One region of the Paenibacillus glycanilyticus genome, then DNA from elsewhere that is predicted to be linked to it. Evidence: a T-box and tRNA genes for the amino acid it is inferred to sense, from the RefSeq annotation. Region 1 holds a T-box; the other regions hold tRNA genes.

Region 1 (10,383 bases):
ATAAGGTCAGCGGCTCCTGGTAGTGCGCCTCGATATAAGCGCGGGCCTGCGCTTCCCATTCCTCGTTCGGCAGCTGCCGCTGGACCGGCTTGCATCGTTTGCAGGGACGGAATCGCTCGGATAAGGCATCCTTCGATGTCTCAAAGATCCGGACATGCGAACGGTTTGGGGGCTTCGACTTGCAGGACGGCCGGCAAAAGATTCCCGTCGTGGTCACTCCGTAATACCATTGCCCATCATGCGAGCCGTCATTCGACAGAACGGCAAGCCATTTGTCCTCCGGGATGACGGATGCTTCCGTATTTCCCATTTTCGCTCACCTCCAAGTTTAGTATACCTTGATTAAGCCTCAAACCGTAAGCGGGCATGAATGAAAGCGCAAGATTACGAAAGCGGCGGAGCGATTTGGTGTGGTTCAATGAATGGAGTAGAATGTAAGAAGAATAGAGAAAAAGGGAAGGATGTCCATGACGGAATCAGTGCTGCTGCATATTGAAACGCCGGAGCCCTTCAGTTATAAAGAGACGGTCAATTATTTGCGAAGATCGGCGAACGAGCCGCTGTATCAGGTGGAAGGGGATACCGTTTACCGGCTTATTCCATCGGACAGCGGGGAAGAACCCGCGGCGGTTGAGATCCGGGAGTCCGGCAATGGCGGACTGCTTGTACGGGTCATTGGCGAGGAACGGGTTAGCGATGAACGGCAGCGGGGGATCGAAGCTTACATCCGCGAGTGGTTTGATTTCGATACGGATTTGCTGCCTTTTTACGAAATGGCGGAGAAGGACCCGCTGCTGGTTCATACGATTGGACGTTTTCATGGCTTGCGAAGTGTCGGAATTTCGGATTTATTCGAGGCGTTATGCTGGGGAATTATCGGGCAGCAGATTAATCTGGCTTTTGCTTATACTCTCAAGCGGCGCTTCGTGGAAGCTTACGGGCAAAGCGTAGTGCGGGAGGGCAGGACGTTCTGGCAGTTTCCGGTTCCCGGGATTATTGCGGCGTTAAAGCCGGAAGATATGGCGTCCATGCAAATGACGGGCAAAAAATCCGAGTATCTTATCGGCGTAGCCAAGCTTATGGCAGAAGGCTCTTTAGACAAGCAAAGCCTGCTTGCGCTTGGTGATTTTGCTGCAATCGAAAAGCAGCTGACGGGAATCCGCGGCATTGGACCTTGGACGGCTAATTACGTGCTTATGCGTTGTCTGCGCTTGCCGAATGCTTTTCCGATCGCGGATGTGGGTCTTCATAATTCGATTAAAGCCTTGACGGGCAGTGAGGCGAAGCCGGCCATCAGCGAGATCAGGCGAATGGCGGAAGGCTGGAAGGGCTGGGAATCCTACGCGACATTTTATTTATGGCGGATATTATACTAAGACGGGAGTCGGATAGGATGAAATATGAAGGGAAAGTTGCTGTTATAACGGGTGCGGGCAAGGGGATCGGCGCGGCGCTGGCCGTTGCCTACGCATCCGCGGGAGCGCACGTTGCGGTCGTTGACCGTGACGGCGAGCTCGTGAAGCATACGGTGGACCGTATTGTTGAGGCAGGCGGTCACGCCATTGGATTAACGGTAGATATTAGCCGCCCGGAGGAGATTGAGGCTGCATTCGCGGCAATTGACGAGCAGTACGGGCGAATCGACGTGTTAATCAACAATGCGGGCTTGGGGAAGTGGAAATCGCCCTTTGACCTGAGCCTGGACGAGTGGGATTACGTACTCAACACTAACCTGCGGGGAACCTTTCTCTGCGCCAAAGAAGCGGGCAAACGCATGCGAGTAAGCGGGGGAGGCTCGATTGTAAATCTGGCCTCCACGAGGGCGCTGATGTCCGAGCCGAATTCCGAGGCGTATGCGGCTTCCAAAGGCGGCATCGTCGCGTTGACGCATGCGCTGGCCGTATCCTTAGGACCGGATCATGTACAAGTCAATGCGATCAGCCCGGGCTGGATCGAGAACGGCGATTACGAGGCGCTGCGGCGGAAGGATCATTCGCAGCATCCGGCCGGACGAGTAGGCAGACCCGATGATATCGTGCGTGCTTGCTTCTATTTGACCGATCCGGAGAATGATTTCGTAACCGGCATCAATCTCGTAGTCGACGGTGGCATGACGCGGAAAATGATCTACGAGGAGTAACTCGGGACGGCCATTTCTGATCGGAGTCGGATACTCAGCTAGCTGGCGAACCGACCGGAGTAACTTCCTATGCCGTCTCAGAAAGCATGTATCTGCTACAATGGATTTCATCCAGTGAAATCAGCTGTAGAAACGGTTGAATGTTCCTACGTTGGATTTCGTCCATTAAAATCGGCTGTTTTTGAAGCAAAGAGGCGAATGGAGCGCATTACGCTGGACAGAATCCAGCGTAGCCTCTATTCGCCTCTTTTTTTTGTTATTTTATTGGATCGAATCCAACGTGGATCGCAGATTTATATTTCTCCCTGCAGCTCAAACGCCTCGGCAATCAATCGGTACGACTTCTTGCGAGCTTCGAAGTTGTGGATCGAGCTCATGACAAGCACTTCATCGGCCTGGTATTGCTCGGCCATCTTCAGGATGCCGGCTTTGACCTGTTCCGGCGTGCCGATAACTCTCCGCTCGCGAGCTCGGTTAATCCGGTACAGGTCGGACTCCGTATACGGATAATCGTAAGCCGTCTTTACGGATGGGAAGCTGAGCTGGTCGATGCCGTTCTCCAGCAGAAGGAAGAATAGATCCGTGCTGAGCGCAAGCTCGTTAGCCTCTTCCTCCGTATCCGCGCAGATAGCCAGCACGGCGATCATCGAATGCGGCTTGTCGTACAGCACGGACGGCTCGAAGTTCTCATGGTAATGCTTCATCGCGGTCTCGCCGCCCGGCGTACCGAAAAACTGCGCAAACGCGTAGTTCGTTCCAAGCTGCGCGGCAATCCGGGCGCTCTCGTAGCTCGAGCCAAGCAGCCAGACCTCGGGTACCTGCTCGATGGAAGGAGCGGCATGCAATCCGGCAAAAGGATGGCCTTCCGGCATTTTTCCCCGGAGGTAACCGATTAAATCGATAATTTGCTGTGGATACTTGTTAATATCCACAAACTTGTTTTCCTGAAGCGCACGGGTCGCCGTTGGCATGCCGCCGGGGGCACGGCCAAGGCCAACATCGATTCGGCCAGGATGAAGAGCTTCGAGCAGCTTGAAGTTCTCCGCAACCTTGTAGGAGCTGTAATGTGGCAGCATGATGCCGCCGGAGCCTACGCGGATGCGCGAGGTTGCCGCAGCCAGATGGGCGATCAGAATCTCCGGGCTGGAGAAGGATAGCATTTTGCCGGCATGATGCTCGGAGATCCAGTAACGGCCGTATCCCAGTCTTTCCGCTTCTTGTGCCAGACGGGTCGTGTCCGCCAGCGTGGAAGCCGCTTTCTGACCTTCGTTAATATGTGACTGGTCGAGAATACCCAGTTTGATCATGAGTGCGGTGCACCTCCTGTGCATGTAAGTATGTGCAACCTTGATTATACCCTAATTTGCGAACTGTTACAAAAATAAGTACAGTAGGCGTCAGAGCCGCATCCCATGCCGCAAATATTGACTTCAGGCGCTATAAAGGGTATTATTACACAAGCTTGAATACGAATAGTAAGGGTGAAGATCTTGAATTCGAAACTTCAAATTAAGAGCGTAACCTTAGCGGACAAAGACCTGAAATCCGGTTTATTCCAGTACATTATGACGCTTGCCGACGGCTCCAGAGCAAGACTTTTCTACAGCAACAAACCAGAGTGGCATCTGACAGGCGTAACGCGTCTGCTCAACGTTCCATGCCCGCTGTGCATGAAAGACTACTACTGCGGCTGCTTTGAGAAAAATGCAGAGCTGTTCGACCGTCAAGTGAATGAGCATGATTTTATTCCTGCTTCCATGAGAGCTTAAGCTTTCTAAAATGATGAAACGGCTTCTGCCACGTGTGAACCATTGTCCTCAAGGACGGCGATTCACCCGGGCAGAAGCCGTTTGTCGTTTTGCCACAGCTATTATTTCCGCTCTCCGCCTTCTACGATGTTAAAGTAATAATTGATCTGGTCCTCGCACGCGGACATTCTATCTAAGGACTGCGGCGCGCATACGATTAAGCGGGTTGTCGTCACCGGAAGCTGATTATCTCCAATGGAGTAGACGCCCTTTTCATCAATTCCGAAGTTAGACTCACTTTTCATCGCATAGCTCCCGAATAACGGATCCAATTCAATCTTTACATAACGGTGATCGCCGCCTGCGGGTTTCAGCTTCAACAATGCAAGCTCCTGAACTTTATTGATGAAGTTATCTGCCAGGATGGTTTGTGGAAATTGCAGCCATCCATCCGATGTGCTGCGCTTCAGCGTAACGGATTGTTCCGAAGCATGGTAGACAGCGCTTATGTGGGTATAGCGGCCATTTGCAACAGAATCAACGAATTGGAACAATAGCTCCTTCACTTCGCCATATTCGTCCAACACGGTTTCAAAGCTCTCAATTCGGGCCTGATTGCTTACCGGCGCGCGGGCGATTACCATCTTCAACAAGCCATCCACTCCAAGCTGTTCGACCGATACATGACGCAAAATGCTCTGCTTAGGTACGGAATCGAAATGATTCATAACAGGAGGCATCACGATTTGCAAGACATACATGGCTAAACCAAGCAGGGCAGCCTTATCCTTAACGGAAAGATTAGGCCTTGGTTTTCGGAAAAATAACAGGTATACTACAAAACCAAGCGGCAGCCGCAAACCGTTTAAGGTAAACGTAAAACCGCCAAGCAGCATATGTCCGATAAGCTTCCAGCCCAGGTGTTTCTCCGGTTCCGAGCGTTTGCGGTAAAGCATAATCAGACAGCCAATAACGATGAGGGGGAAAAGGGCGGACAGCCAAATCGAAATGGTCGATTGGTTCAGCTTCGTATACCCGTATAAATAAAAACCTGAGTACCGGACATGAACCCCTTGAGCAAACTTTGCGAGCTGCGTGTCAGGAATATCAACGGATATAGCATTTCCTGGACCTTCGCCGCCTCCGTAAGTTCCTCCTAGCACGTCTTTCCCGCTTGTATCGGTAATTATCCACTCTGGGCCGTTTGTATGGGTAAAACTATCGTTAGTAATATGGGAAATATTCAAAAGCTGCCCGGATTTCGGGTTCGGATGCGGAACGACATTAAGCTGGATATACAAATCCTTTTCGCGTTTGCCGACCTTCTCCAACACAATATCCGAATCAAACTTCTTCGCTATTACAAGATTAAGCTTGGTTTCGCCAATCTCCTTCGGAATCCATTCCGGCTTCAGAAAAAACTCTACAGCGACGCCTTCCTTAACCAACGAGAGACTGTACCCGTCTTGGTTAATAATTCGCTGATATACCGCAGAGCTGCGGTTATGGTAGAGCTGGATTAGCTGCACCGCGGTAAAAAGGATAACTGCGGCGAGAACGCCGGCAGCTATTTTCCAAGCTAATTTCCATTTCAATATGCGTACACCCCGCTTTCAATCCGTCTCATGATCCGCTGTATAAACCTATAACTATATACTTTTGGAAAAACAAGGAAAGTTGCGATTGGGGAAAAGAATATGGAGCGCTGGAACAATAATAATCGAAGGCAGGGGATACCTTGGAGAAAATTCGTCTTCGGGCATGCGCATTAATTGTGGAGGACGACGCGATTCTATTGATCGAGTTCAAGAACGATAATGACGAAGGCGTGCATTATAATCTGCCGGCGGGCGGCGTTGAACCCGGGGAAACGCTCGTGGAAGCCGCGAAACGGGAAGCTATGGAAGAGGCTTGCGTTGAGGTGGAAGTTGGTCCCGTAGCGTTTGTTTACGAATATCAGCCGGTAAAAAATAATTACATTTACGGAGATACGCATTCGGTAGGGGTTACATTTGCATGCAAGCTAAAAAAAGGTTCATCCCCCCAATTCCCGGATATTCCTGATTCCACTCAGATTGGAGTCAAATGGATCCCGATTTCGGAGCTGCCTGCCATTGTGCTGTATCCGGAGATTCAAGAGGATATCATCAACTATTGCCGTGGTGCAGAGTACCGCAATTATGCAGAGGAATACGATATCCAGCAAAGCAAGCAGAGCAAGCTATGATCAAAAGCGAAGGGGCAGTCCGCAATCAATAAGCGGCTGCCCCTTTGCGCATCACATTTCCTTCAGCGCTTTGACTCCCAGCAGCTTTAATCCGTCTTCGAGAGTATCGGCCGTCATGCGGACAAGCGCCAGCTTCGCGGCTTGTTCGGCCGGATTCCCGGTAATGATTTTCTCGTGGTGATAGAACCGGTTAAACGTCTGGGCGAGCTCGATCAGATAACGGGCGGCAACGGAAGGCTCATAACGCTGCGCTGCTTGCGCAAGCGCATCCGGATAGCGCATCAAGGCCTTCGCCAGCTGCCAGGATGGGTCGCTTTCGGCATAGCGGTAATCGGCTGCATCGGCATATCCACCGGGTTCTGCAGGAGCGCTGCTGCCCGCCTTGCGAAGCAAGCTTTGCGTTCTTGCGTAAGTATATTGCACGTAAGGCCCCGTCTCGCCTTCGAAGTTAACGACGTCCTCGAGCGAGAAGTTTATTTCATGGAGCCGCGAGTGGAGCAAGTCGCCAAAGATAACGGCGCCAACGCCAACGGCTTCCGCAACCTCGGCTTTACCGGTGAGAGCAGGGTTCTTGTCCTCGATAATGCGAAGAGCATGAGCTGCCGCTTCATCTAGAACATCCTCCAGGAAGACGACCTTTCCTCTGCGTGTAGACATTTTTTGCCCGTCCATCAGCATCAGGCCAAACGGGATATGCTTGCATTCTTTCGCCCAATCGAAGCCCATCCGCTCGAGCACCAGGAATAACTGGCGGAAATGCAAGGATTGCTCCGCGCCAACCACATACAGCAGTTCATTGCCCAACATCTGATCGTGCCGGTAGATCGCGGTGGCTAGATCGCGCGTGGCGTAGATCGAGGAGCCATCGGATTTTTTGATGATGCAAGGAGGAAGTCCTTCTTCATCCAGCCGCACAACTAACGCGCCATCGCTCTCCTGGAGCAAGCCTTGACGGGTCAGTTGATCGACTACCGCATCCATCTTGTCGTTATAGAAGCTTTCGCCAAGGTAATGGTCGAAAGCTACGCCGAGGCGGTCGTACAGCTTGTTGAAGGCGGCTAGACTGTCCTCGATAAACATTCGCCAATAGCGGTTGGCTTCCGGGTCGCCGCTCTCCAGCTTGACGAACCATTCCCGTGCTTCCGACTCCAGATCCGGCTGGTGCTCCGATTCCTCATGGAAACGAACATATAGCTCGAGGTAGGCTTTAATCGGATCCTCGGCTTTGCCGGCGGGGTCTCCCCATTTCAGGTAAGCTGTAATCATTTTGCCGAATTGGGTTCCCCAGTCTCCTAGATGATTAACGTTAACCGTATCGTAGCCCACCTTGCGAAGCAGGTTGTAAAGGGCGTTGCCAATCATCGTCGAGCGCAGATGCCCGATGCCAAACGGCTTGGCGATATTGGGGGAGGACATGTCGATAATAACGCGTTTGCCTCCGCCAATCTGCGGTATTTGCGCTCCGCCATTCCGTGCGAATTGTTCGATTGCCGCGGCGCGGTTGAACTTGAAGTTCAGGTAGGGACCGGCAGCGGATATCGTCCACCGGCTGCTCTCCGGCAGGGAAGCCGCCAGTTGTCCGGCGATTAGCGCCGGGCTTTGCTTCATCAGCTTCGACAAGGCAAAGCAGGGGAAAGCAACGTCGCCATGCTGCTCGTTAGGCGGAAACTCCAGAAGCTCCTCAATTTGCTGGCTGGATAAAGAGCAGTGCTCCGCCAGGCTGACGGCAATCATTTCTTTTAACATAAGGCAAGCCTCCCGAAAAATGGTGGTCAAAATAAAACATAAAACCCCCGTCTCGTAAGAGACGGGGGTTCATCCCGCGGTGCCACTCTTGTTGCTTGCAGGCAGGCGGAAATGTGAAATAAACGCGCTGCTGGAAGCATCTCGCCGTTGTAACGGTTCTGAACCGGGCAGGCCTACTGTATAAAGGTTCGGCGAGCCATCTCCCGGGTCCTCTTCGCAAAAGGTGCCATCGCCGGCTTTCACCACCCCGGCTCGCTGCTCATGGTCATCGCCCTTGCTACTGTCCCGTTCCTCGATGTTATATAACGAACATCATACTTGATGTTATCTGAATAATCAATCTATTGTTTCATGCGATGGTTAAGAATTTGAATAAACGACTGGCAAGCCACGAAAGTACGCATCACCGTAATCGGTTCCCCATCCTTATACAAGGCCATGGCGGGAACGGCGCGCAGCTCAAGCGGAGCGGCAGTCTGCGGGAACAGATCGATATTGACCGAAGCAACGGTCATTTCGCCGCGAAGAGAAGGGATGGCGGCCTCGAGCTGTCCGGCAATCGTATGGCAGGGGGTGCAGAAGGTGCTGCGGTACAGAACAAGCACGGAGCCTCCGCTCGCGATTGCTTCCTGCAGCTGTTGATCAGTTAGCTGGTTCAAAGACATAGGACGGTTATCTCCCTGATACTAAGATTAAATGATGTCCTCCATTGTATCATCCCAGCTTCAACTGCTCAATTGCCCCGCGAATGATCCGGCATGAAAAATCCATCCGCCGATCCTCCTCCTGCGTCAAATTAAGCTCAATAATTTCTTTGACGCCGCTGCGGGTAATGATGGCGGGAACGCCTGCCGCAACGCCCGTCTGGTTGTATTCCTGCTCGAGGATAGAGGAGACGGCGATGATACGGTGTTCATCGTACAGAACGGAGCGGGTAATGTAAGCAAGCGCATTGCCGATGCCGTAATGGGTGGAGCCCATGCGGGTGTAAATTTCCCAGCCTGCATTCTTGGTCTGCTCGGCAATTTCATTCAGCTTGAGATGGCCGAACCGGACGGGATGCTGGTTCAAAATATCTTGAATAGGCTTGCCGCCAATCGTCACATGCGACCACGCCGGGAATTGGGATTCCCCGTGTTCGCCCAGCACGTAGCCGTGCACGCTGCGCGGGTCGACGGAGAAATGCTCGCAGAGCAGCGTTTTGAGCCGGGCGGAGTCAATGGATGTGCCGGAACCTATAACCTGGCTTCGGGGTAGACCTGACAGTTTCCATACGATATAAGTAACCACGTCAACCGGATTAGCCGCCGCCAGAAAAATACCGTTAAACCCGCTGCCCATAATCCGCGGAATGATATCGCCATAGATATCTGCGACCGTGCTTAGCATGCCCATCCGGTCCTGGCCTTTAGGCGGATAGCCGCCTGCGGACAAAATAACGACGTCCATATCCGAGCAATCCTCATACGTACCGGTATAAATCTTCGTGCGGGAATGAATAAATTCCATGCCATGCGACATATCGAGCGCTTGGGCCACTGCTCTGTCAGGAGTTCGTCCGATTAGCATGATCTCGTCGCATATCGACTGATTGATAAGGGAATACGCGCAGCTTGAACCCACGTTGCCAACCCCGACGATCGCTATCTTGCGCGCTTTGCTCCTCATGCCCATCCAGCCCCTTACCCAAGTGTTGTTACTTCTAGTATATGGGCTTGCATACCAATGATGTGACGGCGAAGTTACGGTCATGTTTGTCTTTCTTACGCTTCGGATAAGCGGACGAACATAGGCTGTGAGAATGGCGCTTCCGCCGTAAGGCTATGTCTAAAGTCTTGCCGGCGAAAGCGAGGATTAGCGATAATGCGACTAAAATCTCCATGATCCTACATGATGCGACAAACATATTTAATATATTATATAGATTAATGTGAAATGAGTGGGCTAGAAAAAAGAAGAAATACCTGTATTTTGTTTAAAAAATAAGCTTTTTTGCCCAAATTCCCCCTAAATTCGTTCATTGGTCGTATTGATTGTATATATTAAATATATTATATTAATATATATGAAACCGCTTTCACCTTAAGAGGGAGAGTTATCCGATTCCGCGATTGTGTGTTATCCATTTTAGGAGGTGGAAGAGACAATGATTGTGAATGAGGCAAAAGCCGAAGTTATGCCGATACCCAAAAAAAAGAACCAGACTTGGTCTAGAGTTTGGTATTTCAGGCATGCGTACTTGTTTATGCTTCCAGCTGTTATTTGGTATTTGGTGTTCAGCTATTATCCGATGTATGGCGTTTTGATCGCATTTAAAGATTTTAAGTACAATCTCGGAATAATGGGAAGTCCATGGGAAGGGCTGCGGTTTTTCAAGCAGTTCTTGAATGATTCCAATTTTTATTCCGTTCTCAAAAATACGCTGTCGATCAGCGGTCTTAAGCTGCTGTTCGGATTCCCGGCACCGCTAGTTCTTGCTTTAATGCTTAACGCCGTGATGCGCAGCAAAATCAAGCGCATCT
Region 2 (10,383 bases), 2.1 Mb from region 1:
AGAGTGCAAAGGCATAAGGGAGCTTGACTGCGAGACCAACAAGTCGAGCAGGGACGAAAGTCGGGCTTAGTGATCCGGTGGTACCGAATGGAAGGGCCATCGCTCAACGGATAAAAGCTACCCTGGGGATAACAGGCTTATCTCCCCCAAGAGTCCACATCGACGGGGAGGTTTGGCACCTCGATGTCGGCTCATCGCATCCTGGGGCTGAAGTAGGTCCCAAGGGTTGGGCTGTTCGCCCATTAAAGCGGTACGCGAGCTGGGTTCAGAACGTCGTGAGACAGTTCGGTCCCTATCTGTCGCGGGCGCAGGAAATTTGAGAGGAGCTGTCCTTAGTACGAGAGGACCGGGATGGACGTACCGCTGGTGTACCAGTTGTTCCGCCAGGAGCACCGCTGGGTAGCCAAGTACGGACGGGATAAGCGCTGAAAGCATCTAAGCGTGAAGCCCCCCTCAAGATGAGATTTCCCAATTTAGTAAGACCCCTTGAAGACGACGAGGTTGATAGGTTCGGGGTGGAAGCACAGCAATGTGTGGAGCTGACGAATACTAATCGGTCGAGGGCTTATCCTAAAACAACCCCCAAAAAGTGAAGTTAAGCGTTGCAGCTTATTCCGATTACTTTTCGGGGACCCCGAAAGAAACTTAAGGAATTCATTAATTCGCATCCAGTTTTCAAGGCGCAAATCTTGAATACAAGGCCCGTTGGTCAAGGGGTTAAGACACCTCCCTTTCACGGAGGTAACAGGGGTTCGAATCCCCTACGGGTCACCAATTTCACCCCAAGGGTAAAAAAGTATGGAGGCTTAGCTCAGCTGGGAGAGCATCTGCCTTACAAGCAGAGGGTCGGGGGTTCGATCCCCTCAGCCTCCACCATACGAGTTTTGTAATGCCGCGAGGTGGAGCAGTCCGGTAGCTCGTCGGGCTCATAACCCGAAGGTCACAGGTTCAAATCCTGTCTTCGCAACCAATTTTTTTTCGAAAGTAGCATGGAGCTGTGGTGTAGAGGCCTAACATGCCTGCCTGTCACGCAGGAGACCGCGGGTTCGAATCCCGTCAGCTCCGCCATTTTTACAAAGTTTTATGCCGGTGTAGCTCAGTTGGTAGAGCAACTGACTTGTAATCAGTAGGTCGTGGGTTCGACTCCTATCGCCGGCACCATTTTTCAACACAATATGCATGCGGTCGTGGCGGAATTGGCAGACGCGCTAGATTCAGGTTCTAGTGGTGTAACAGCCGTGGAGGTTCGAGTCCTCTCGACCGCACCATATGCGGAAGTGGCTCAGCGGTAGAGCATCGCCTTGCCAAGGCGAGGGTCGCGGGTTCGATTCCCGTCTTCCGCTCCATAATTTTTTTGCGGCCTTAGCTCAGCTGGATAGAGCGTTTGACTACGAATCAAAAGGTCAGGAGTTCGAATCTCTTAGGCCGCGCCATTTTTTCTTAATTGAATAACGGGATGTAGCTCAGCTTGGTAGAGCACCTGGTTTGGGACCAGGGGGTCGCATGTTCAAATCGTGTCATCCCGACCATTTCAATTTATTGGAGTCAGCAGACGTACTTGGTACGTAGGGCGGGCTTTTTTTAGTTTATGGACAATTATGGACAACTTAAAGATGAAGAGGTGAATTCTTATGCTGCGTATTGGGATTATTGGCTCTAACTTTATTACGGAAACGTTTATGAATGCGGCACGCCTGGTAGATAAAGTTGAGGTAACGGCGCTATATTCGCGTACGGAGGAGCGTGCAAAGGCTTATGCGGATGCACAGGGCATTCCTCATACCTTCACGGATCTGGAAGAGATGGCGCAAAGCAATCTGATTGACGCAATTTACATAGCAAGCCCGAATTCGCTTCATGCCGAGTATGCGATTGCATTTATCAAGCATGGGAAGCATGTGCTTTGCGAGAAACCTCTAGCTTCCAATGCTGCTGAAGTGCAAGCCATGTTCGAAGCGGCGCGGGAGAATAAGGTGCTGCTGATGGAAGCCATGAAGTCGACCGTGATGCCTAACTTTGAAGCGATTCGCGAGAACCTCCACAAGATTGGCAAGGTACGTACTTTCTTTGCTTCGTTCTGCCAGTACTCTTCCCGCTATGACAAATACAAAGCAGGAGAAGTGCTTAATGCTTTCCTGCCGGAATTGTCGAACGGCTCCTTGATGGATATCGGCACATACTGCATATACCCGCTTGTCGTACTGTTTGGCAAGCCGGATAGCGTCAAGGCTAGTGCGGTTATGCTGGAGTCCGGCGTGGACGGCAAGGGCAGTCTAATCCTGAATTACGGGGATATGGAAGCCGTCCTGCTGCACTCAAAGATCTCGAATTCGAATATGCCTGCTGAAATTCAGGGTGAAGAAGGCAATATGGTTATCGAGAGAATCAGTCAGCCGGCCAGCGTTCGGATCCAATACCGTGACGGGCGTCCCGAAGAAAACATCAGCAGACAGCAAGCGGATAATTCCATGGTATACGAGATTCAAGCTTTTGCCGAGCTTATTGAACGCGGCGAGCTTGAATCGCCGGTTAACTCCTATGCCAACTCTCTTGTTGTCATGGAGATTATGGACGAGGCACGCCGCCAGATCGGGCTTGCATACCCTGCGGACAAGAAGTAAGCTCATAAAAAAAGCAGGCTGTTCCGGATGGAAAATCCGAAACAGCCTGTTCGATTATTGAGCAACCGCTTCCGGGGTCGGCTCGTTTTGCTCCAGCTGCTGCATAAGGAAGCCGGAAAGCTCCTGATAACGCTTAGTGATCGTAGCAGCGGATACTTCATATTTTTCGGCAAGATCGTTTTTGCTCTTACCGGATTCGGTAACCTCACAGACCATATATTCCAACGCCGCACAGAATGCGCCGGATTTGCGATACGATGGTTTCGTCATATTCGTGAAATCATGCCAGATCATAACCGCCATTGCGATATGGTTAGGCTTGTAATCCTGTTTCATGGAAGCAATAAGTTCATGCGCCAGTTCTGCATATTGCGGATTAGCCCACGTGGATTCGTGGTCAACCAAGTGAACCAGTTCAGCTTCTGTAAAATGACGAATTGCATTGGAGGCTTTGCTTGTTCTAGCCGATTGTTCGTCCTTCGACATGCAGCACTTTTTATATTTCAAGCCGCTGCCGCAGTGACATTGTTCATTTCTACCTAGTTTAGACATAAGAGCTCCTTCGTGCGAAAATCTTTTATGCAAGAGTACATTCCTATATAATAACATAAAAAGAGGTATGGAAAAACGAAAAACCTTCATTTTCCATTCTTTTCGTCCGGGGTAATAATTTTCATACGCCCGGGACAAGAAGCAAAGAATAGTCATTATACATATTTAGAGAGGTGTGAATGAGCGATGACAAACGTTGCATTCGTTAACAATTTAACCAAGTACGCTGAACTAATCGCACGAGTAGGCGTTAATGTACAAAAGAACCAGGAGGTATTTATTACAGGGGCTATCGATCAAGCTGACCTTGTACGGCTTGTTGCCGAGCAGGCCTATTTGGCTGGAGCAAGCAATGTCCATGTCGATTGGACGGATGACAGCTTGTCGCGCCTCAAATACGAGAAGGCTGCCGATGAGGTATTTACCCGTTTCCCGGAATGGGAGACCGCCAAACGGAATTCCTTCGTTGAGCGTAATGCCGTATTTATCTCCATCGTTTCCTCCAGCCCGGATCTGCTGTCGGGCATTGACTCGCAGCGAATTGCCAACTTCCAAAAGGCTGCTGGCCAAGGTCTGCAAGCATTCCGCAGAGCGGTTCAATCCGATAAAGTGAGCTGGACCGTTGTAGCCGCGGCCGGTAAAGCATGGGCTTCCAAAGTATTCCCGAGCGTTAACGAAGAAGAAGCCGTCAACCAGCTTTGGGAAGCGATCTTCAAGGCGGTTCGCCTCCACTCGGAAGACCCGGTGAAAGCATGGGAAGAGCATAACGCTACGCTTCATTCCAAAGCGCAAGCGCTCAATGAGAATCATTTTGTAAAGCTGCATTATACGGCTCCTGGTACGGATATGACGATCGAGCTTTCGGATAAGCATATTTGGGTTGCCGCAGGCAGCGAAAACCAGAACCATGTTTCCTTCATGGCTAACATGCCGACGGAGGAAGTATTTACGGTACCGCAAAAGACCGGGGTTAACGGTTATGTGTCCAGCACGAAACCACTCAGCTACGGCGGCAATATTATCGATAATTTCAAGATTACGTTTGAAGCCGGCCGGATCGTGAAGGTAGAAGCAGAGCAAGGCCAGGAAACTCTTCAAAAGCTTGTTGATACAGACGAAGGCTCGCATTACTTGGGCGAAGTTGCGCTTGTGCCGCATGAGTCGCCGATTTCGCAATCGAATATTCTGTTCTATAATACTTTGTTTGACGAGAACGCATCGAACCATCTGGCAATTGGCAGCGGTTATGCGTTTAATATCGACGGCGGGAAACAAATGTCTCCGGAAGAGCTGGCCGAGAACGGCGTAAATGCCAGCATCACGCATGTTGATTTTATGATCGGATCCGCTGAGATGGATATTGACGGCATCAAAGCCGATGGAACAATCGTGCCGATCTTCCGCAAAGGGAACTGGGCATTTTAAGAACGGTAGGTGAGGATGAAATGGCGAAGAAGAAAAGAACGGCACCTGCTGCGAGCCACAGGGCGAATACAAGCCCTCAGCAGGAGCAGGGGACAACGTTAAAGGATATGCTTAGCGCTGACGTACTGCAGAAGCTTAAAGCCCAATCTGACGAGATGAAGGCGGCTGAGGAGCAGCGGAAGCAGAAAGCGCGGACGGAAGCCGAGGAGGCCCGCAAGAAGGAACAGAAGCGCCTGGAGAGCGATATGAGCTATCTGCTGGAGAACAGCAAGCTGGATTGGCGAAAATATAAGTAAGAGCAGGGAAGAGGCCTCTAAGCCGCGAGACAACGCGGTTTAGGGGCCTTTTCTTTTTTTGGGTAAGGCAGAATCGTGCTTGTCATCATATAACTATTAATAATAATATACAACTCCTTTCGCATAGGCATGGTATAGAAGATCGGGATTTTGGCGATTGCTGAGAGAAAGGGCTGAAATGTACATTGTACAGGTGACGACGATGAGAAAAAATTTATCGGGTAACAAGCTCCTTCTTCCGGAAGAGCTGCGGTTCCAGAACGTGACGGAGAGCAGGCTTACGATTCATGAGGTGTACGATCGCATATTGAATTTTATGGCGAGTGATCCAAGGGCGGCGTATCATTTTGTCATTGGGACAGACAGCCAAGGTTTTAACGGATATACGAAGTTCGTAACAGGCATCATTATCCGGCGGATGGGGAAGGGCGCTTGGGCTTGTTACAGGCAGGTTGTTGTCCCGCGCGAGCTGACCTCCCTGAAGGAGAAGCTGACGATGGAAACGGCTTTGTCCCAGGAGGTTGCCTATTATTTCGTGGATGGCGCTATCCAGCGGATGGAAGAGGTGCTGCTGCCATTCGTTTACCAGGGAGCTTCGCTTGATTTATTTATCGATATCGACGCAGGAACAGAACCAACGATTAATAAGACATCGCTTTATGTAGAAGAGATGATCGACCGGGTAAAGGGGATGGGAACGTATCTGGCAAGAGTGAAGCCGGATTCCTACGCGGCATCGGCTTATGCCAACCGCCATACGAAGAAGCCTGTCCGATTCAAAAAGCGCCATGGTCTTGTTTAGATAGACGGCGTTTCTTTTTTTTTCAACAAGATGAACAAGGTTTAGCTTAACCGGGAGCAGGACAAGTTCTTAAGCAGCCGCAGGCCTTATGGCCTGCGGCTTTTTTACGTTTCGGAAGGTTTTTTTTCGATAGCTGTAGAATGAAATACGTATAGGGGAAGGATGGGATGTCATGGGAAAGGAAAGGACGCTAGTCATTAGCGATATTCATGGGTGTTACGATGCTTTTAACCGGCTGCTCGAGCGGGTTAATTACGAGCCGGTAAAAGATCAGCTCATTTTGCTAGGAGATTTCGTCAGCAAGGGGCCGGACAGCAAGATGGTTGTTGAACAATCGGCTAGCCTGGTCCGGGAGCATGGTGCCATTGCGGTTCAAGGCAATCACGACGAGCGTTTCGTGGATATTGTTCGCAACAAAACCAAAGAGGCAAGGGAGAAATTCTTCCGCCATGGCGGCCGTCAGACCGTGTACAGCTATCTGAAGGGAAGCGATATGACGGGCAGCGAGGAGGATCTGCTGAACAGGCTTAGAGAGACGGTTCTCGAGCGTTATCCTTATCACGCGGATTTCCTCGAGCAGCTTCCTTATTACTACGAGGATAAGCATTTCATCTATGTGCATGCGGGACTGAATCCGAAATACCCGAACTGGAAGGAACAGCCGAAGAGGGATTTCTTATACATTAAGGATTCGTTCCACAGGGCGGATACGGTGGTTGATAAAGTAGTCGTGTTCGGCCATACGAAAACCGTTGATCTGCATGGCAGAGCGGATGTCTGGTACGGCAAAGGCAAGATTGGAATCGACGGAGGCTGTGCCAGCGGCCTTCAATTGAACGCGCTTGAGATTATCGGCGAAGAGGTACGGTCATTCTCGGTGCCTGCAAGAAGAGCAGCGATATCATAGTAACAATCTGGAGCGGATATTCCGCTCCTTTTATTTTTAAGATTTTTAATATATAAGAGAAAGGTGAAGGATATAATCGAAAAATGTCGAACTTATGAGTAATAAGAACTATTTTCCAATATTTGAGGTGTAAAGATGAAGGCCTTTCTGAAGTATACGATTTTCATTTTATTATCTATAATAGTCATCACTTCAATAAGCCCCACAATCACCTTTGCGAATACAGAAGAATCAGCGTCGAAAATACGAATCACAGAGTGGCAGCTTCATCCGGGGAATGATGAGGATAACAAGATACCGCCTGCCGATGGCTGGATTACCGTGAAGGAAAACGAGAAGGAGCCGGTGTTGCCGAAAGGGACAAGTTCGTTATGGGTAAAGATTGAGCTGCCTTCAATCTCGTGGGCAAATGCAGGATTGCTAGTAAGTAAAGCATACGCTCAGAATGTTATTGCATATAGGAATGGAAGTAATGTATTTGAAACGAAAAGGAGTCATTCTTATGATGTAAATCGCTTTGTTGTTCCGTTGGAGCGTACATCCGAAAATGAAACCCTTTACATACATTTGGTAAATAAAACAGGCAATATCGGGATCTCGGGCATTGTTCTTGGTGAATATTCGAAGTTATACAGAGCTATTCTTATGAAAGATATAGACAATATCATTCTTGGAGCAGCTTTTATTTTCATTGCTGCGCTCATGTTTTTTTGTATGATTTTTTTGAAAAGGGTTCATGTAGCAGGCTGGAAATCACTTAGCAGTCTTGTTTTTTCAATTGGCTGCATACTGATTTTCTACTCGCCGTTTCTGTATACGATAAATGAGAACTATGGATTAGTTTATGCAACTGGTTTTGACCTGACATCTAATTTAATTTTGCCTTCTTTGTTCTTCTTTTTAGAGACATACTTTGGAAGAGGGAAGTTTTCAATCATTCGTATTTTTAAAATCTATGCTTTGTGGTTAATGATTGTATCTTCTATCTGTTTATTTTTGAACCTTCTGACGAACAATGCTTTTTATTATGTTTATTACTTCGTTGCAACCGCCATGTTTGCAATAGGGGTTATTGCTGGTTGTCTTCTCATATTTGGCATTCTAGTGGTTCACAGCTTCAAGAAGCATAAGGATGCGTTAATTCTTTCAACAGGTATCGGGATATTTATATTGTTTACTGTTGCAGACATTATTCAATATTATTCTCATTCTAGAAACTATGAGTTTACGTATTGGAAATGGGGAATAGTCTGTTTCGTGTTCACACTGGTAGTTATGTTGGGTAGACAGATTGTTCTTAGTTTCGAAAAAGTTGTTACATATTCCAGACAGTTAGAGATTTATAACAATGAGCTTCAGCGATCAGAGAAGTTGGATATGATTAGTCAGCTTGCAGCATCGGTTGCCCATGAAGTTCGAAATCCGTTGCAGGTTACACGGGGATTCTTGCAGCTCCTGGAAGAGAAAAGTGGCAGCAATAAAGAAAAGAACTATATGCTTCTTGCGATCAATGAGTTGGACCGTGCTTCCGAAATAATTACCGACTTTCTGACCTTTGCCAAGCCCCAGCTTGAGCATGTTTCTGTATTAAATATAGCCAATGAGTTCAAGCATATCGGTACTATTCTGATCCCACTAGCAAATATGCAAGGCGGCCAAATCAGATTAAATATACCCGACCATCTGCAAATTCATGGGAACTCCTCGAAATTCAAGCAGGCCTTTATTAATATGATTAAGAATAGTATCGAGGCTTTGAAAAATGAGGGCCGTATTGAAATAAGCGGTCATATGGAAGGAAACAGGGTTGTTATCTGCATAAAGGATAACGGGGAAGGCATGACCGAAGCGGAACTTGTTAAGCTTGGGGAACCTTATTATTCCAACAAATCTAAAGGTACAGGCCTTGGACTTATGGTTACCTTTAGCATTATTGAAGTAATGCAAGGGGATATCGTATTTAAGAGTACGAAAGGGATAGGAACAGAAGTTATGGTTACTTTCCCAACGGCGTAAATAGGAAAACCACTCCTAAATGGAGTGGTTTTTATTATTTGTTTTTAATTACCAAGATGGAAATTCTTCTGAAGATGCAGATTTTAATGCGGAGGGTTTCGGCGGGATCACCAGGTAGGCGTGATCTGGCGTTTCTTCCACGGCTGTTACTTCGATATGATCTGGAATTTCTACGCCAAACGCATCTTTGATAGCCGCTTTAGGGTCATTCAATAATTGTTGCTTGAATGCATCGTCTTCCCAAGCCTTTTGAATAATTTGATCCCTAGTAATCTGATTCGACAAACTAACCCCTCCAATTATGCTAATAAAATACTACTCGAGTAATAGAATTATAGCATAACTATTGGTTATATTATACTATTTTATCTGAAAATTCGACAAAATATAATCCAATCCGCCTGATAATAAAGTCCTTCTCGTCTGTTCTACCCGATTCGTGAAGCTTGCTATCCCTTCATAGGTGAATTGGCTGAAAGAAAGGAGCGGCGCGTTATCAATTTCGCCATTGCCCAGGAAGCTGAGAACTTCCTTGCTGCGGTTGCAATACTCCGTCATGAGACCACGGTCATAGATATAAGACTCGACTTCTTTCGTTAGAAGGGGGTGAACAGATTGACGCTTGGCATGAATCATGGATAACAGGCAGTTATAATTTCCCTCGGTCAAGTCATCCTCCCAATCGGTTAGATCATCCGCCATTTGAAGAAGAACAAGGCTGTAGTCAACAAGTTCTTCCACATTTGCAATCTTCTCCGGTTGGCCGGCAAGCAGAAGAACGCCGGTGCTTGCCAGCTTGAGTGGCGAAGCTTTTTTCGCGACCCGCACAATGTCTGTCATGAAATAATCATGCTTATCCTCATGAACAACGGCTGAAGCCCATTCGTTTACATAGCGCTGGCGATAACTCCAGAAAGGAGAGTTAGCGGCAAACAGTTCGCGAAGAATGGCTTCCAACTCGATATGGAATAAATGGGCGAGCGCGAGCTGTTCCTTCCAAGCAGCTGGAGTCTCGTCCATTACGTCGTCCTGCAGGAAATAATAGAGCATGCTGAACACATTGGATAGAGAGAGCATACGGCACTGATCGATAGGAATCGTAGCAGACTCATTAATCCAATAGGGCAGCAGATAACAAATATAGTTCTTGGAGCTCTCTCTCTCAAAGACATCAAACTTGCGGAGGTAAGCTAATCCGGACTCGTTAAATGGCTCGGGGAAATGAGCGATTCGGCGTTTGGCTTCCGAGAATACCAGTTGCAGCTCTGTACGATACGGATCAAAATAGTTCATGTGCCCGTTCCCCAATTGCAAACTTTATTCATCGCGCTTCATAACCTCCATCAAAGCAACAATCTTGACGGAATTGAATTCCTCCGGAGAAAGGCGAGAGAGAAGAGTTTCTTTAATGGACTGCTTCTCTTCCGGCGTCAAGCCGTCCTTCGCTTTATCGGCGAGCCCGGTTAATTCCTTCATGGAGAATTTGCTGAGCAGCAGCTCGGCCGCTTCATCTTTATTCTTCACAACAAGCTGGCCGCCTGTGGACGGCTTGTCCGCCGGCTTAGTATTTTCCTTACCACCGCTTGCCGCGTTACCGGAATTAGAACCTGATTGATCCGGCTTTTCCGCATTTGTACCTTCGGCTTTACCGCCGTTGCCGGCATCGGTAGAGACGGAGCCCTGCAGGGCTTCCACAGTTTTTTTATCAAAATATTTGGAGTTATCGGCGATGATCTGCTGAACGGCAGGATCCTTCTTGAACGA
Region 3 (10,383 bases), 2.3 Mb from region 1:
TCGCACGTAACCAATCGCTTGCAGCACAATGATGACAAGACTCACGATAATAATGAGCCATAATACGGTCTCGGTCACATTTTTGCGTCTTGCTTCTTTATTGGGCCTCTCCGCACGATGGTGCTCATTCGCTTGTCCTTCAGCCATCCAGGTCCACTCCTTCAAATACGTACGCAGGGAAGAGCAGACCGATCCCCCCGGCAATTTCATTAAGCTAAAGCTTAATGAAATTGCGGTTACCCGGTCCGCTCTCCCGTTATTGCATACTTCTGGTTGATTATACTTCTTCCGGTTTGTTCAGCTTGCTTTTCAAAGCTTCAAGCTGCTCGTCAACCTTCAGCTTTTTCTCCATATCGGCGGCGCTAAAGGAGCCTGTGTTGTTGCTTGTACCGCTGTATGCTGCCGAGTAAGGAGTGCGAAGAACATCCGCTTCCGCTTCAAGCTGCATGATTTTCTCTTCCATACGGTAGAAGCCTCTCGAAGCCGTACCGCTGTCGATCGTATGGTTCGAAGAAATTTGAGCCATTTGCTTTTGCGCTTTAGCGATTTGAGCGCGGGATGCCAGCTCATTGCGTTTATTGCGAAGCTGGTAGAACTCATCCTTCATGCCGTGCAATTGCTGCATCAGCTCTTCGGCTTGCGTTTTCGCTTGCGCATGAAGATCGCTGTATTCGTTCACCTTCTGGTCGAAATAAAGCTTCTCTTCGAGCAGCTTGCGAGCGAACTCTTCCTGGCCGGCGCGAAGCGCTGCTTCTGCCTTCGACTCGCGGTCGGCAATGCTGCGTACCGCTTCATCCAGACGTTGTTTCAGACGGCGTTCGTTCGCCATTTGTTTCGCTACCGTTACTTCCGCTTGATGAATTTCCGATTCCATGTCGCGCAGATATTGATTCAGCATGACTACCGGATCTTCCATTTTATCCAATACCTCATTCACCGATGCCTTAGTCAGATCCTTCATTCTTTTAAAGATTCCCATTGTTAAATCTCTCCCTTCTCATATTTAGCCAATTTGGCGCGTAATTCTTCGATTTCTTTACGAAGTGCTTTTTTTTCAAGATCATCCATCATGCTATCGAATTGCGACGAAGCTTGCTGGCTTGGACGTGCTTGCGAGAAGTTATCCCATTGTCCTTGCGGCGGGTTTTTGTAAGGACCGCCGAAGGAGGAACCGAAGCCGCCTTGGCCGCCGTTATAACCGTTGCCGTACCCGCTGCCGCCGTAGCCGCCTCCAAACCCGCCGGGTCCAAAGCCGTGACCGTTATAAAACGTTGGTTCCTTAGGAACGATAAGGCCGGCAATGATATAGACAGGAATTGCGAATCCGCTTGTAAAGATGGTAACGACGATGAGCAGGATACGGATAAGTGTCGCATCGACATTGATCATTTCCGCGAGTCCGCCGCAAAGACCAAACAGCTTCTTGTCGCGGGTGGAGCGGTACAGTTTTTTCAAGACGACCATCCTTCCTTCTCAAGTTTCTTCTTTAATTGCTGCAGCTCGCGTTCGATTACGGATTGCACCTGGTTGCCTGCTTCGCTGATGAACTCTTTGCCCATCCGGCGAAGATCATGCAGACTTTTTGCTTCCATCTCCATATCGCCGATCCGGTCTTCCAATCTGCGGAACATCGAGCCCGGCTGAACGCCGCCCGCCTGGCCGCCCTCCGTATACCGCGCATTCATGCGCTGCTGAAGTCTGAGCGACTCCATTCTTGCCGCGTAATATTCGCGTTTGTCATAGACAAGCTGGTACTCGCTGCGCATTTCGCGAAGCTGATCTTCAAGATCCACCGTATTCTGACGGCTTTGTTCATACAGTTCTCGGTATTGATTCGAGCGCTCTTCGCTGGTTGTCTTCTCGTGAAGAGCGATTCGCGCAAGCTGCTCCTCGCCGGCTTTCAGCGCGGTCAATGCTTGCTGCTCGCGTTTTTCCTTCTGCTGCTCTGCTTGCAGCCATTGCGCTTTGAGATGATTGCTATGTCCTAGATATTGCTGGTGCAGCCGTTCCGCTTGAATAATCTCTTCGCGCGTCGACCAGAGGAACTGGTCAATCAGGCGAACCGGATCTTCTGCTTTCTCCAGTCTTTCATTTAAACTTGCCACTGTAATGTCGCGCACTCGCCGCATAATGCTCATGTATGGCCCTCCCAACTTTTTTTATTAGAAATGTCGATTGTTGTTATTTTTTTTCACCATCGAAATACCGAACAGGATCAGCACAACCGCGATACCCAGCATAATCAGTTTCGACAATGCCGGCAGCAGCATCAAAATACCGATTGCGCCAACGATTCCGCCGATGATCTTTTTATTGCTTCTCCAGGCAACTACCCCAAGTCCGATTAATACGATTGCGAACAGGGTACCCACCAGTGCACCAAGATGGATGCCGAAGAATTTAAGTACCATGATGCCGCCTGCAACTGCAAGCAATAAGCCTAACGCTTTTTTACCATCCATTGCTTCTTCCACCGCCTCTCAAAGATTGCTTTGTTTTTTCTCTTCTTGTGAATCTCTCTTGCTTATGTTCCTATTGTAGATCGAATCCATACTTTCTAAAACGGACCAACGACGGTTTCTATGCTAGACCTAGGTCGAGTCGCTCTTCCGCCTTAAGGGTCGAATCCTGTCCTATTACGCAAAAAAGGTGCTTTACCCTATGCAAGAGTCAGCACCTTCATGATGAGGTTTGGTTCCCTTTCATGCTGGAACGCAGCGCATCTATGCCTAATAGTCCTGCCGGGATAAGGACCATAAAGATAGTCGCATACACGGAGAAAACCTTAGGCGTAAACGCAATAAAGCTAACGATATTGTCGTAGACAAGGAGAGACAAGAAAACAAGCAGCAGGGCAAATGGCAAGGTCAGCGTACGGTATTCCTTCAACCTCAGCGTCTGGGCTGTCCCAAGCGTTACGGCGTACATGCAAACCACCGTTTTGAAAAAAATCGTGATCAACCATATAATTGCCAGCATGGCCTCGACTCTCTGCAGAAAGTTCCCCACGCTGATTTGCTTCGCCAGGGTATAGCTGGCATACATATTCCTCTGCGTGAATTCGGTACCCAGTACCAGCGTCGACAGCAGTACGCTAACGATAATAACCACGCTGCCGAGCAAGGTTCCCGCCAGCAAGGCGCTTCTTGCTTTTTTCGGCCTGTTCGTATAAGGAACCAGCATCATGAGAATAACCTGTTCTTGAAGATTAAAATAATAAAACGCGCCTAGCAGGATTGGTTTTATTCCATTCTCGAAAACAGGCTCAGCCCGATCTATTCTAATCTGGGGCAACAGGAAGAAAGTAAGGAATAGAAACAATGCGATTACAAACGGCAAGAAAATCTCCGCTGCCCTAGCCGTTGTTTCAATACCAAGCCGAACCGCGTAAACCACCACAGCCATGAATAAAATAATCGTTATTTCGATTGGCGTATTCGGCATAATATGGGTCGTCATGAAATTCCCTACGACGCGAAGCAGGAAAGAAGACAACAAAAAGATAAAAGAAAGGAAAAACAACGAAATAACCTTTCCTAGCCACTTCCCCAATATCTTCTCGCTAAACTCCGCAAGCGTTAATGTGGGATAGCGGCCGGCCAGCGCGCTATAAATCAATATGGTTAGAAGATTGGCCGCTGTTCCTATAAGGCATGCAATCCAGCCGTCTTGTTTGGAGAATACGGCCATAATGGAAGGAACGATCAGGATGGAGGTGCCAATCGTATACAGAAGCGTAAGAACGGTCAGCTGCCGGTGACTTATTTTTCCCTTCTCGAGCATCCTTCATCACCTCCCGCTTAAATTTTGAAAAATCGCCTCGGCCAGCGGCCGCAGCATATAATCGAGCCCATTTACCGGATTAGGAATATGTAAATTGAGGAACCTCATAATCACCAGTAAGATACCTAACCCCAGCAGGCAAAAGAATACCCAAAGATCCTTCCTCAGCTTTCTCTTCCTCAATGACGGCACTTCAATCAGAATAATTACAGCTGCGGCTGCGAATAGCCATATATATTTCATCATAGTTGCTAATTCCTTCTTACTTCATTTCTTGCATAAACGAGTTACTAACCGTACCGGTCTGCCGGATATTTACCACAACGTCTAACTTGACCGGCATCTTCTGAAAGACGGCATCCCAATTATTCTCAACACTTTTCCAATAGGAAGGATTCGCGCGATGAACGACATCTCCAAAGCCAAATATATCCACTTTGTATTTTTCCTGAACCTGATGGATTGTTTTCTGTACAAACCCCCGTATCGCTTCCGCGCTTTCGTGCTCCAACTCATAAATAGACGATTTTTGAGTCAGATCGATTTTACACAACACTTCGCCAATGCTGCCCTCGGTACGAATCCCTATATGTATTTCCGGTTCTCCGTTTACAAACCTGGCTTTGGTTGTCGTTTTCGAACGAATGACCTCAATTGTCATTCTCCCGCCCTCGGGACACTTAAGAACCCCGACCGTATTATGTACATCGTTGTGAATAAAAGAGTAGCCTCTGCTTTCTCCTTCATTCAACCATCCAACAAGCTTATCCTCGTTAAAAACAGCCATGCCCGAATACTGCAGGTGTGCGGGTGAAGCAATTTTTTCAACATTCTCCCTGCTTTCGCCTTTTTCGCGGTCACCTCTCAGGCGGAGTCCGGTGACAACCGGTTGTTTGCCTTTTCTAACGATATCCATAATGAGCTGATCCAGCGTTATCGATGCGGTTGGCGCCCATTGCTTCTGCGAGTTAAGCAAAGAAGAATACATCTGATTGGCAGGGATAGCTTCCAAATGGGTTAATATTTTCAGCGTGCTTGCTGCGGTAGTCTCTCTTGCAATGGTGATGTAGAAATCGGTGCGATGCTCATAATATCTGGACATGTATTCAAGAGCATCCGCAATCCCTTCTTTGGCTAACTCCTCGCCGATGACTAACATCCGAAGGTGGGCAGAATATATAGGTCTCGGCGATACCGTAGTCATTTTGCGTATGGCTTCAAATATGGTTCGTCCCCTCGCTTGGTAAAACGTAACGGGAGTCCGCGTCATCGTTCTGTTGTTTGCGGCAACCTCTCCCGGGTCAACGACCTGAACTGACACCTGATATTGATTCTCCCCATCCTTATCGATTCCGATTGCCACGGCAATCGCCAGATCATTAAGCTCGCGGCGATTCCAGCAGCCAGTCAGCGTCATCACTATTAAAACAAACAATAAGGGAACTAATATTCTCCGCATCATCATCGCAATTCCTCATCTCGTTGCCTTTATTCTCGATTACCGCTTCGGCCCGGGAAGCTTGTTATTGCCTCGGGTAATATTATTCTGACTAATTAGACGCAGCCGTTTCCGCATGGCCCAGTGCGGTAGCCGGAATAAGGTATCCTTCGTATCCTCGGCAATAAACGGTCCAAATGGACTCATATACGGTACTCCGAAGGTACGGAGACTGCATAAATGAAGCACGAGCGCAAAAATGCCTAGAATTATCCCGTATAAACCAAAGGACGCAGCCAGCCCCATTAACGCGAATCGGATCATGCGGATGGAAATGGACATATTCATGGCTGGCACAACAAAGCTTGATATAGCCGTGATGGATACCACTATTACCATCGCAGCGGAAACAATCCCCGCATCCACAGCTGCCTGTCCGATAACCAAGGTGCCGACAATCGAAATAGCCTGACCCATTGTTCTAGGCATCCGAACCCCGGCTTCACGCAGGATCTCGAACGTAATCTCCATAATCAACGCCTCGATAAATGCGGGAAAAGGTATCCCTTCCCGTTGGGCCGCAAGTCCAATGAGCAGCTGAGTAGGGAGCATTTCCTGATGAAAGGTCGTGATGGCTATATAAAGCGATGGCCCTAACAGAGCGATAAAGATGCCTACAAAGCGGAGAATCCTGATCAGCGAGCTGATATCGGCGCGTTGATAGTAATCCTCCGCAGAATGCATGAAGGAAATGAACAAAGCGGGAACCACAAGCACATGAGGCGTTCCATCCACCAATATCGCCACTTTGCCTTCCAGCAGTTCCGCAGCGATAACATCCGGCCGTTCAGAATTGTACATGGTCGGAAATGGACTATAAGCGGAATCCTGAATCAGCTCTTCGATATAGCCGCTTTCCAGAATCCCGTCAATATCTATTCTGGATAATCGGTTACGAACCTCTTCCAAGATCTTATCGCTCACAATACCTTTTATATACATTATGGAAACACTAGTCTGGGTCATTTTCCCGATTCTCATATTTTCAAGCCACAAATCGGGATTCTTAATTTTCCTTCTGACCAGTGCCGTATTTGTGCGAATGGATTCCGTAAACGACTCTTTGGGGCCGCGGCTTACCGTTTCCGTCATGGCCTCTGAAACCGCACGGTCTTTAATTCCATTCATAGCAATGGACAATATTTTATTGCTGTCCCATATAAGAATGACATGGCCGGAAAACAGGTTATAGTACATCGTATCCGTCGATGTCACTTCTTCTATTTCTCCCGCGGTCAGCAAGTCCAGAAAAGGATGCTGATTCGTATTAAGATTCGGAAACTCCACCATCAGAGTCTCCAATATAAAATCCTGAACAGAGTCCGTGTTTACTAGTCCATCCGCATAAAACAAATTCACTGTTCGAGAATTGCCACCATATTCAATTTGGAATTCTTTAAAAATAATATCGTTACTGTTACCGAGTTTTTCTTTAATCGTTGTAATATCGATCTGACTCATGCTGCATCACATCACCCGTATTTGATAATTATCAGTATGGTCATACGCCAATCGATATAAACAAAAAGCACCCGTCGGAGGTTAGTCCGCCAGGTGCTCGTAAAGTATATAAACATGCAAAAAACGCTGACCGTACAAAGTACAATCAGCGCAATCATTTCAATATTGGTGCCGGTGAGAGGACTCGAACCTCCACGGTTTCCCTCACGATTTTGAGTCGCGCGCGTCTGCCATTCCGCCACACCGGCATTTGATAAATATGGCGTGCCCTAAGAGATTCGAACTCCTGACCTTTTGATTCGTAGTCAAACGCTCTATCCAGCTGAGCTAAGGGCACATTTTATTGAAATAATTGTGGAGGCGCCACCCAGACTCGAACTGGGGGTAAAGCTTTTGCAGAGCTCTGCCTTACCACTTGGCTATGGCGCCACCTAATTATGGAGCGGAAGACGGGAATCGAACCCGCGACCCTCGCCTTGGCAAGGCGATGCTCTACCGCTGAGCCACTTCCGCATAAATGGCTGGGGATCAAGGATTCGAACCTTGGAGTGACGGAGTCAAAGTCCGTTGCCTTACCGCTTGGCTAATCCCCAACAGAAAACTTTTTAAACTTTAGTGAAAATGGGGCGATCGATGGGACTTGAACCCACGAATGCCGGAGCCACAGACCGGTGCGTTAACCCCTTCGCCACGACCGCCATACTCACTATAAAAATTATCTGGCAGGGGCAGCAGGAATTGAACCCACACCAAAGGTTTTGGAGACCTTTGTTCTACCTTTAAACTATGCCCCTAAATGGTGGAGGGTGATGGATTCGAACCACCGAACCGTTAGGAAGAGATTTACAGTCTCCCGCGTTTGGCCACTTCGCTAACCCTCCGTAAAAATGGTGCCGGCGATAGGAGTCGAACCCACGACCTACTGATTACAAGTCAGTTGCTCTACCAACTGAGCTACACCGGCATATTAACTTTTCCAACCATCTAACATGGTGGCTCGGGACGGAATCGAACCGCCGACACGAGGATTTTCAGTCCTCTGCTCTACCAACTGAGCTACCGAGCCTGATGTTTGATTAAATGGCGGAGCTGACGGGATTCGAACCCGCGGTCTCCTGCGTGACAGGCAGGCATGTTAGGCCTCTACACCACAGCTCCACATCGTTCTCGGTAAAAACCGAAGATAAAGTTTTGGTTGCGGGGGCAGGATTTGAACCTGCGGCCTTCGGGTTATGAGCCCGACGAGCTACCGAGCTGCTCCACCCCGCGTCATTTTTAAAACATATATGGTGGAGGCTGAGGGGATCGAACCCCCGACCCTCTGCTTGTAAGGCAGATGCTCTCCCAGCTGAGCTAAGCCTCCATATTCTCTCGAGCGACTTTTATAATATATCACATTCAAGTCGGCTTGGCAAGAACTTTTTTGTTTCTTTTTTGTAAAGATGGTGACCCGTAGGGGATTCGAACCCCTGTTACCTCCGTGAAAGGGAGGTGTCTTAACCCCTTGACCAACGGGCCTTGCTTATTACGTAGCAATCAGCTATGTAAGAAATATTATGGCAGAGAGGAAGGGATTCGAACCCTCGAGACCCGGTTAGAGCCTACACGATTTCCAATCGTGCTCCTTCGACCACTCGGACACCTCTCTATATGGCTCCCCGAACAGGACTCGAACCTGTGACAACTCGATTAACAGTCGAGTGCTCTACCAACTGAGCTATCAGGGAATACATTCAAAGCTTGCGCCTTGAAAACTGGATGCGAAATTATGAATTCCTTAAGTTTCTTGCGGGGTCCCCGAAAAGTAATCGGAATAAGCTGCAACGCTTAACTTCACTTTTTGGGGGTTGTTTAGGATAAGCCCTCGACCGATTAGTATTCGTCAGCTCCACACATTGCTGTGCTTCCACCCCGAACCTATCAACCTCGTCGTCTTCAAGGGGTCTTACTAATTGGGAAATCTCATCTTGAGGGGGGCTTCACGCTTAGATGCTTTCAGCGCTTATCCCGTCCGTACTTGGCTACCCAGCGGTGCTCCTGGCGGAACAACTGGTACACCAGCGGTACGTCCATCCCGGTCCTCTCGTACTAAGGACAGCTCCTCTCAAATTTCCTGCGCCCGCGACAGATAGGGACCGAACTGTCTCACGACGTTCTGAACCCAGCTCGCGTACCGCTTTAATGGGCGAACAGCCCAACCCTTGGGACCTACTTCAGCCCCAGGATGCGATGAGCCGACATCGAGGTGCCAAACCTCCCCGTCGATGTGGACTCTTGGGGGAGATAAGCCTGTTATCCCCAGGGTAGCTTTTATCCGTTGAGCGATGGCCCTTCCATTCGGTACCACCGGATCACTAAGCCCGACTTTCGTCCCTGCTCGACTTGTTGGTCTCGCAGTCAAGCTCCCTTATGCCTTTGCACTCTCCGAATGATTTCCAACCATTCTGAGGGAACCTTTGGGCGCCTCCGTTACATTTTAGGAGGCGACCGCCCCAGTCAAACTGCCCACCTGACACGGTCCCTCTACCCGATTCAGGGTAGCAGGTTAGAACTCCGATACGATCAGGGTGGTATCCCAACGTCGCCTCCACACAAGCTGGCGCTCATGCTTCTCAGGCTCCCACCTATCCTGTACAGATCGTACCAAAGTCCAATATCAAGCTGCAGTAAAGCTCCATGGGGTCTTTCCGTCTTGTCGCGGGTAACCTGCATCTTCACAGGTATTAAAATTTCACCGGATCTCTCGTTGAGACAGCGCCCAAGTCGTTACGCCATTCGTGCGGGTCAGAATTTACCTGACAAGGAATTTCGCTACCTTAGGACCGTTATAGTTACGGCCGCCGTTTACTGGGGCTTCGGTTCACAGCTTCGGATTGCTCCTAACCGCTCCCCTTAACCTTCCAGCACCGGGCAGGCGTCAGCCCGTATACTTCGCCTTACGGCTTCGCACAGACCTGTGTTTTTGCTAAACAGTCGCTTGGGCCTTTTCACTGCGGCCCCCTCGGGCTATTCACCCTACCGAGGCACCCCTTCTCCCGAAGTTACGGGGTCATTTTGCCGAGTTCCTTAACGAGAGTTCTTCCGCGCGCCTTAGCATGCTCTGCTCGCCTACCTGTGTCGGTTTGCGGTACGGGCACCTTCACCTGGCTAGAGGCTTTTCTTGACAGCCGGAGTACATGACCTTCGCTACTGCAATTTTCGCTCCCCATCACAGCCTAGCTTACGCGAGTTGCGGATTTGCCTACAACTCTGCCTCACTGCTTGGACAGGCTATTCCATCAGCCTGCGTCACTGCCCTTCTGTGTCACCCCATTGCTCATAACGGTTTACGGTGGTACAGGAATTTCAACCTGTTGTCCTTCCACTACGCCTTTCGGCCTCGCGTTAGGTCCCGACTTACCCTGAGTGGACGAGCCTTCCTCAGGAACCCTTAGGCTTTCGGCGGACAAGATTCTCACTTGTCTTTTCGTTACTCATACCGGCATTCTCACTTGAATGCAGTCCACCAGTCCTTCCGGTCTGACTTCAATCCGCATTCAACGCTCCCCTACCCAAGTACCATACGGTACATGCCATAGCTTCGGTGGTGTGTTTAGCCCCGTTACATTTTCGGCGCAGAGTCACTCGACCAGTGAGCTATT

What was found. The T-box of region 1 lies ahead of argS (arginine--tRNA ligase). A T-box ahead of a tRNA ligase gene usually reads a tRNA of that ligase, here a tRNA-Arg.
Region 2: it encodes a tRNA-Arg, which carries the amino acid that the T-box ahead of argS (arginine--tRNA ligase) is inferred to sense. The anticodon was not compared.
Region 3: it encodes a tRNA-Arg, which carries the amino acid that the T-box ahead of argS (arginine--tRNA ligase) is inferred to sense. The anticodon was not compared.

The regions. Positions count from the first base shown of each region.
Region 1 is NZ_CP195155.1:5,760,580-5,770,962, reverse strand. Features, by position in the region: gene ACR9FF_RS25955 (bifunctional transcriptional activator/DNA repair enzyme AdaA) at 1-310, opposite strand, end outside; gene ACR9FF_RS25950 (DNA-3-methyladenine glycosylase family protein) at 468-1,376, shown strand; gene ACR9FF_RS25945 (SDR family NAD(P)-dependent oxidoreductase) at 1,394-2,140, shown strand; gene ACR9FF_RS25940 (LLM class flavin-dependent oxidoreductase) at 2,434-3,447, opposite strand; gene ACR9FF_RS25935 (hypothetical protein) at 3,631-3,909, shown strand; gene ACR9FF_RS25930 (hypothetical protein) at 4,011-5,483, opposite strand; gene ACR9FF_RS25925 (NUDIX domain-containing protein) at 5,627-6,115, shown strand; gene argS (arginine--tRNA ligase) at 6,167-7,861, opposite strand; T-box leader at 7,916-8,163, opposite strand; gene ACR9FF_RS25915 (thioredoxin family protein) at 8,203-8,526, opposite strand; gene ACR9FF_RS25910 (L-lactate dehydrogenase) at 8,576-9,529, opposite strand; gene ACR9FF_RS25905 (ABC transporter permease) at 10,008-10,383, shown strand, end outside.
Region 2 is NZ_CP195155.1:1,134,650-1,145,032, forward strand. Features, by position in the region: rRNA gene ACR9FF_RS05030 (23S ribosomal RNA) at 1-573, shown strand, start outside; tRNA gene ACR9FF_RS05035 (tRNA-Glu) at 700-774, shown strand; tRNA gene ACR9FF_RS05040 (tRNA-Val) at 801-876, shown strand; tRNA gene ACR9FF_RS05045 (tRNA-Met) at 894-970, shown strand; tRNA gene ACR9FF_RS05050 (tRNA-Asp) at 992-1,068, shown strand; tRNA gene ACR9FF_RS05055 (tRNA-Thr) at 1,086-1,161, shown strand; tRNA gene ACR9FF_RS05060 (tRNA-Leu) at 1,182-1,268, shown strand; tRNA gene ACR9FF_RS05065 (tRNA-Gly) at 1,272-1,346, shown strand; tRNA gene ACR9FF_RS05070 (tRNA-Arg) at 1,357-1,433, shown strand; tRNA gene ACR9FF_RS05075 (tRNA-Pro) at 1,453-1,529, shown strand; gene ACR9FF_RS05080 (Gfo/Idh/MocA family protein) at 1,632-2,621, shown strand; gene ACR9FF_RS05085 (SEC-C metal-binding domain-containing protein) at 2,676-3,173, opposite strand; gene ACR9FF_RS05090 (aminopeptidase) at 3,360-4,598, shown strand; gene ACR9FF_RS05095 (YqkE family protein) at 4,619-4,894, shown strand; gene ACR9FF_RS05100 (ribonuclease H-like YkuK family protein) at 5,073-5,696, shown strand; gene ACR9FF_RS05105 (metallophosphoesterase) at 5,869-6,603, shown strand; gene ACR9FF_RS05110 (ATP-binding protein) at 6,739-8,619, shown strand; gene ACR9FF_RS05115 (NHLP leader peptide family RiPP precursor) at 8,668-8,904, opposite strand; gene ACR9FF_RS05120 (hypothetical protein) at 8,980-9,912, opposite strand; gene ACR9FF_RS05125 (hypothetical protein) at 9,937-10,383, opposite strand, start outside.
Region 3 is NZ_CP195155.1:1,285,055-1,295,437, reverse strand. Features, by position in the region: gene ACR9FF_RS05865 (sensor histidine kinase) at 1-147, opposite strand, end outside; gene ACR9FF_RS05860 (PspA/IM30 family protein) at 278-979, opposite strand; gene ACR9FF_RS05855 (PspC domain-containing protein) at 982-1,464, opposite strand; gene ACR9FF_RS05850 (PspA/IM30 family protein) at 1,452-2,138, opposite strand; gene ACR9FF_RS05845 (LiaF transmembrane domain-containing protein) at 2,163-2,462, opposite strand; gene ACR9FF_RS05840 (GerAB/ArcD/ProY family transporter) at 2,680-3,783, opposite strand; gene ACR9FF_RS05835 (Ger(x)C family spore germination protein) at 4,046-5,248, opposite strand; gene ACR9FF_RS05830 (spore germination protein) at 5,282-6,742, opposite strand; tRNA gene ACR9FF_RS05825 (tRNA-Leu) at 6,909-6,990, opposite strand; tRNA gene ACR9FF_RS05820 (tRNA-Arg) at 7,003-7,079, opposite strand; tRNA gene ACR9FF_RS05815 (tRNA-Cys) at 7,098-7,171, opposite strand; tRNA gene ACR9FF_RS05810 (tRNA-Gly) at 7,181-7,255, opposite strand; tRNA gene ACR9FF_RS05805 (tRNA-Gln) at 7,261-7,335, opposite strand; tRNA gene ACR9FF_RS05800 (tRNA-His) at 7,365-7,440, opposite strand; tRNA gene ACR9FF_RS05795 (tRNA-Trp) at 7,463-7,536, opposite strand; tRNA gene ACR9FF_RS05790 (tRNA-Tyr) at 7,540-7,623, opposite strand; tRNA gene ACR9FF_RS05785 (tRNA-Thr) at 7,631-7,706, opposite strand; tRNA gene ACR9FF_RS05780 (tRNA-Phe) at 7,733-7,808, opposite strand; tRNA gene ACR9FF_RS05775 (tRNA-Asp) at 7,824-7,900, opposite strand; tRNA gene ACR9FF_RS05770 (tRNA-Met) at 7,935-8,011, opposite strand; tRNA gene ACR9FF_RS05765 (tRNA-Val) at 8,030-8,105, opposite strand; tRNA gene ACR9FF_RS05760 (tRNA-Glu) at 8,186-8,260, opposite strand; tRNA gene ACR9FF_RS05755 (tRNA-Ser) at 8,300-8,390, opposite strand; tRNA gene ACR9FF_RS05750 (tRNA-Asn) at 8,394-8,469, opposite strand; rRNA gene ACR9FF_RS05745 (23S ribosomal RNA) at 8,595-10,383, opposite strand, start outside.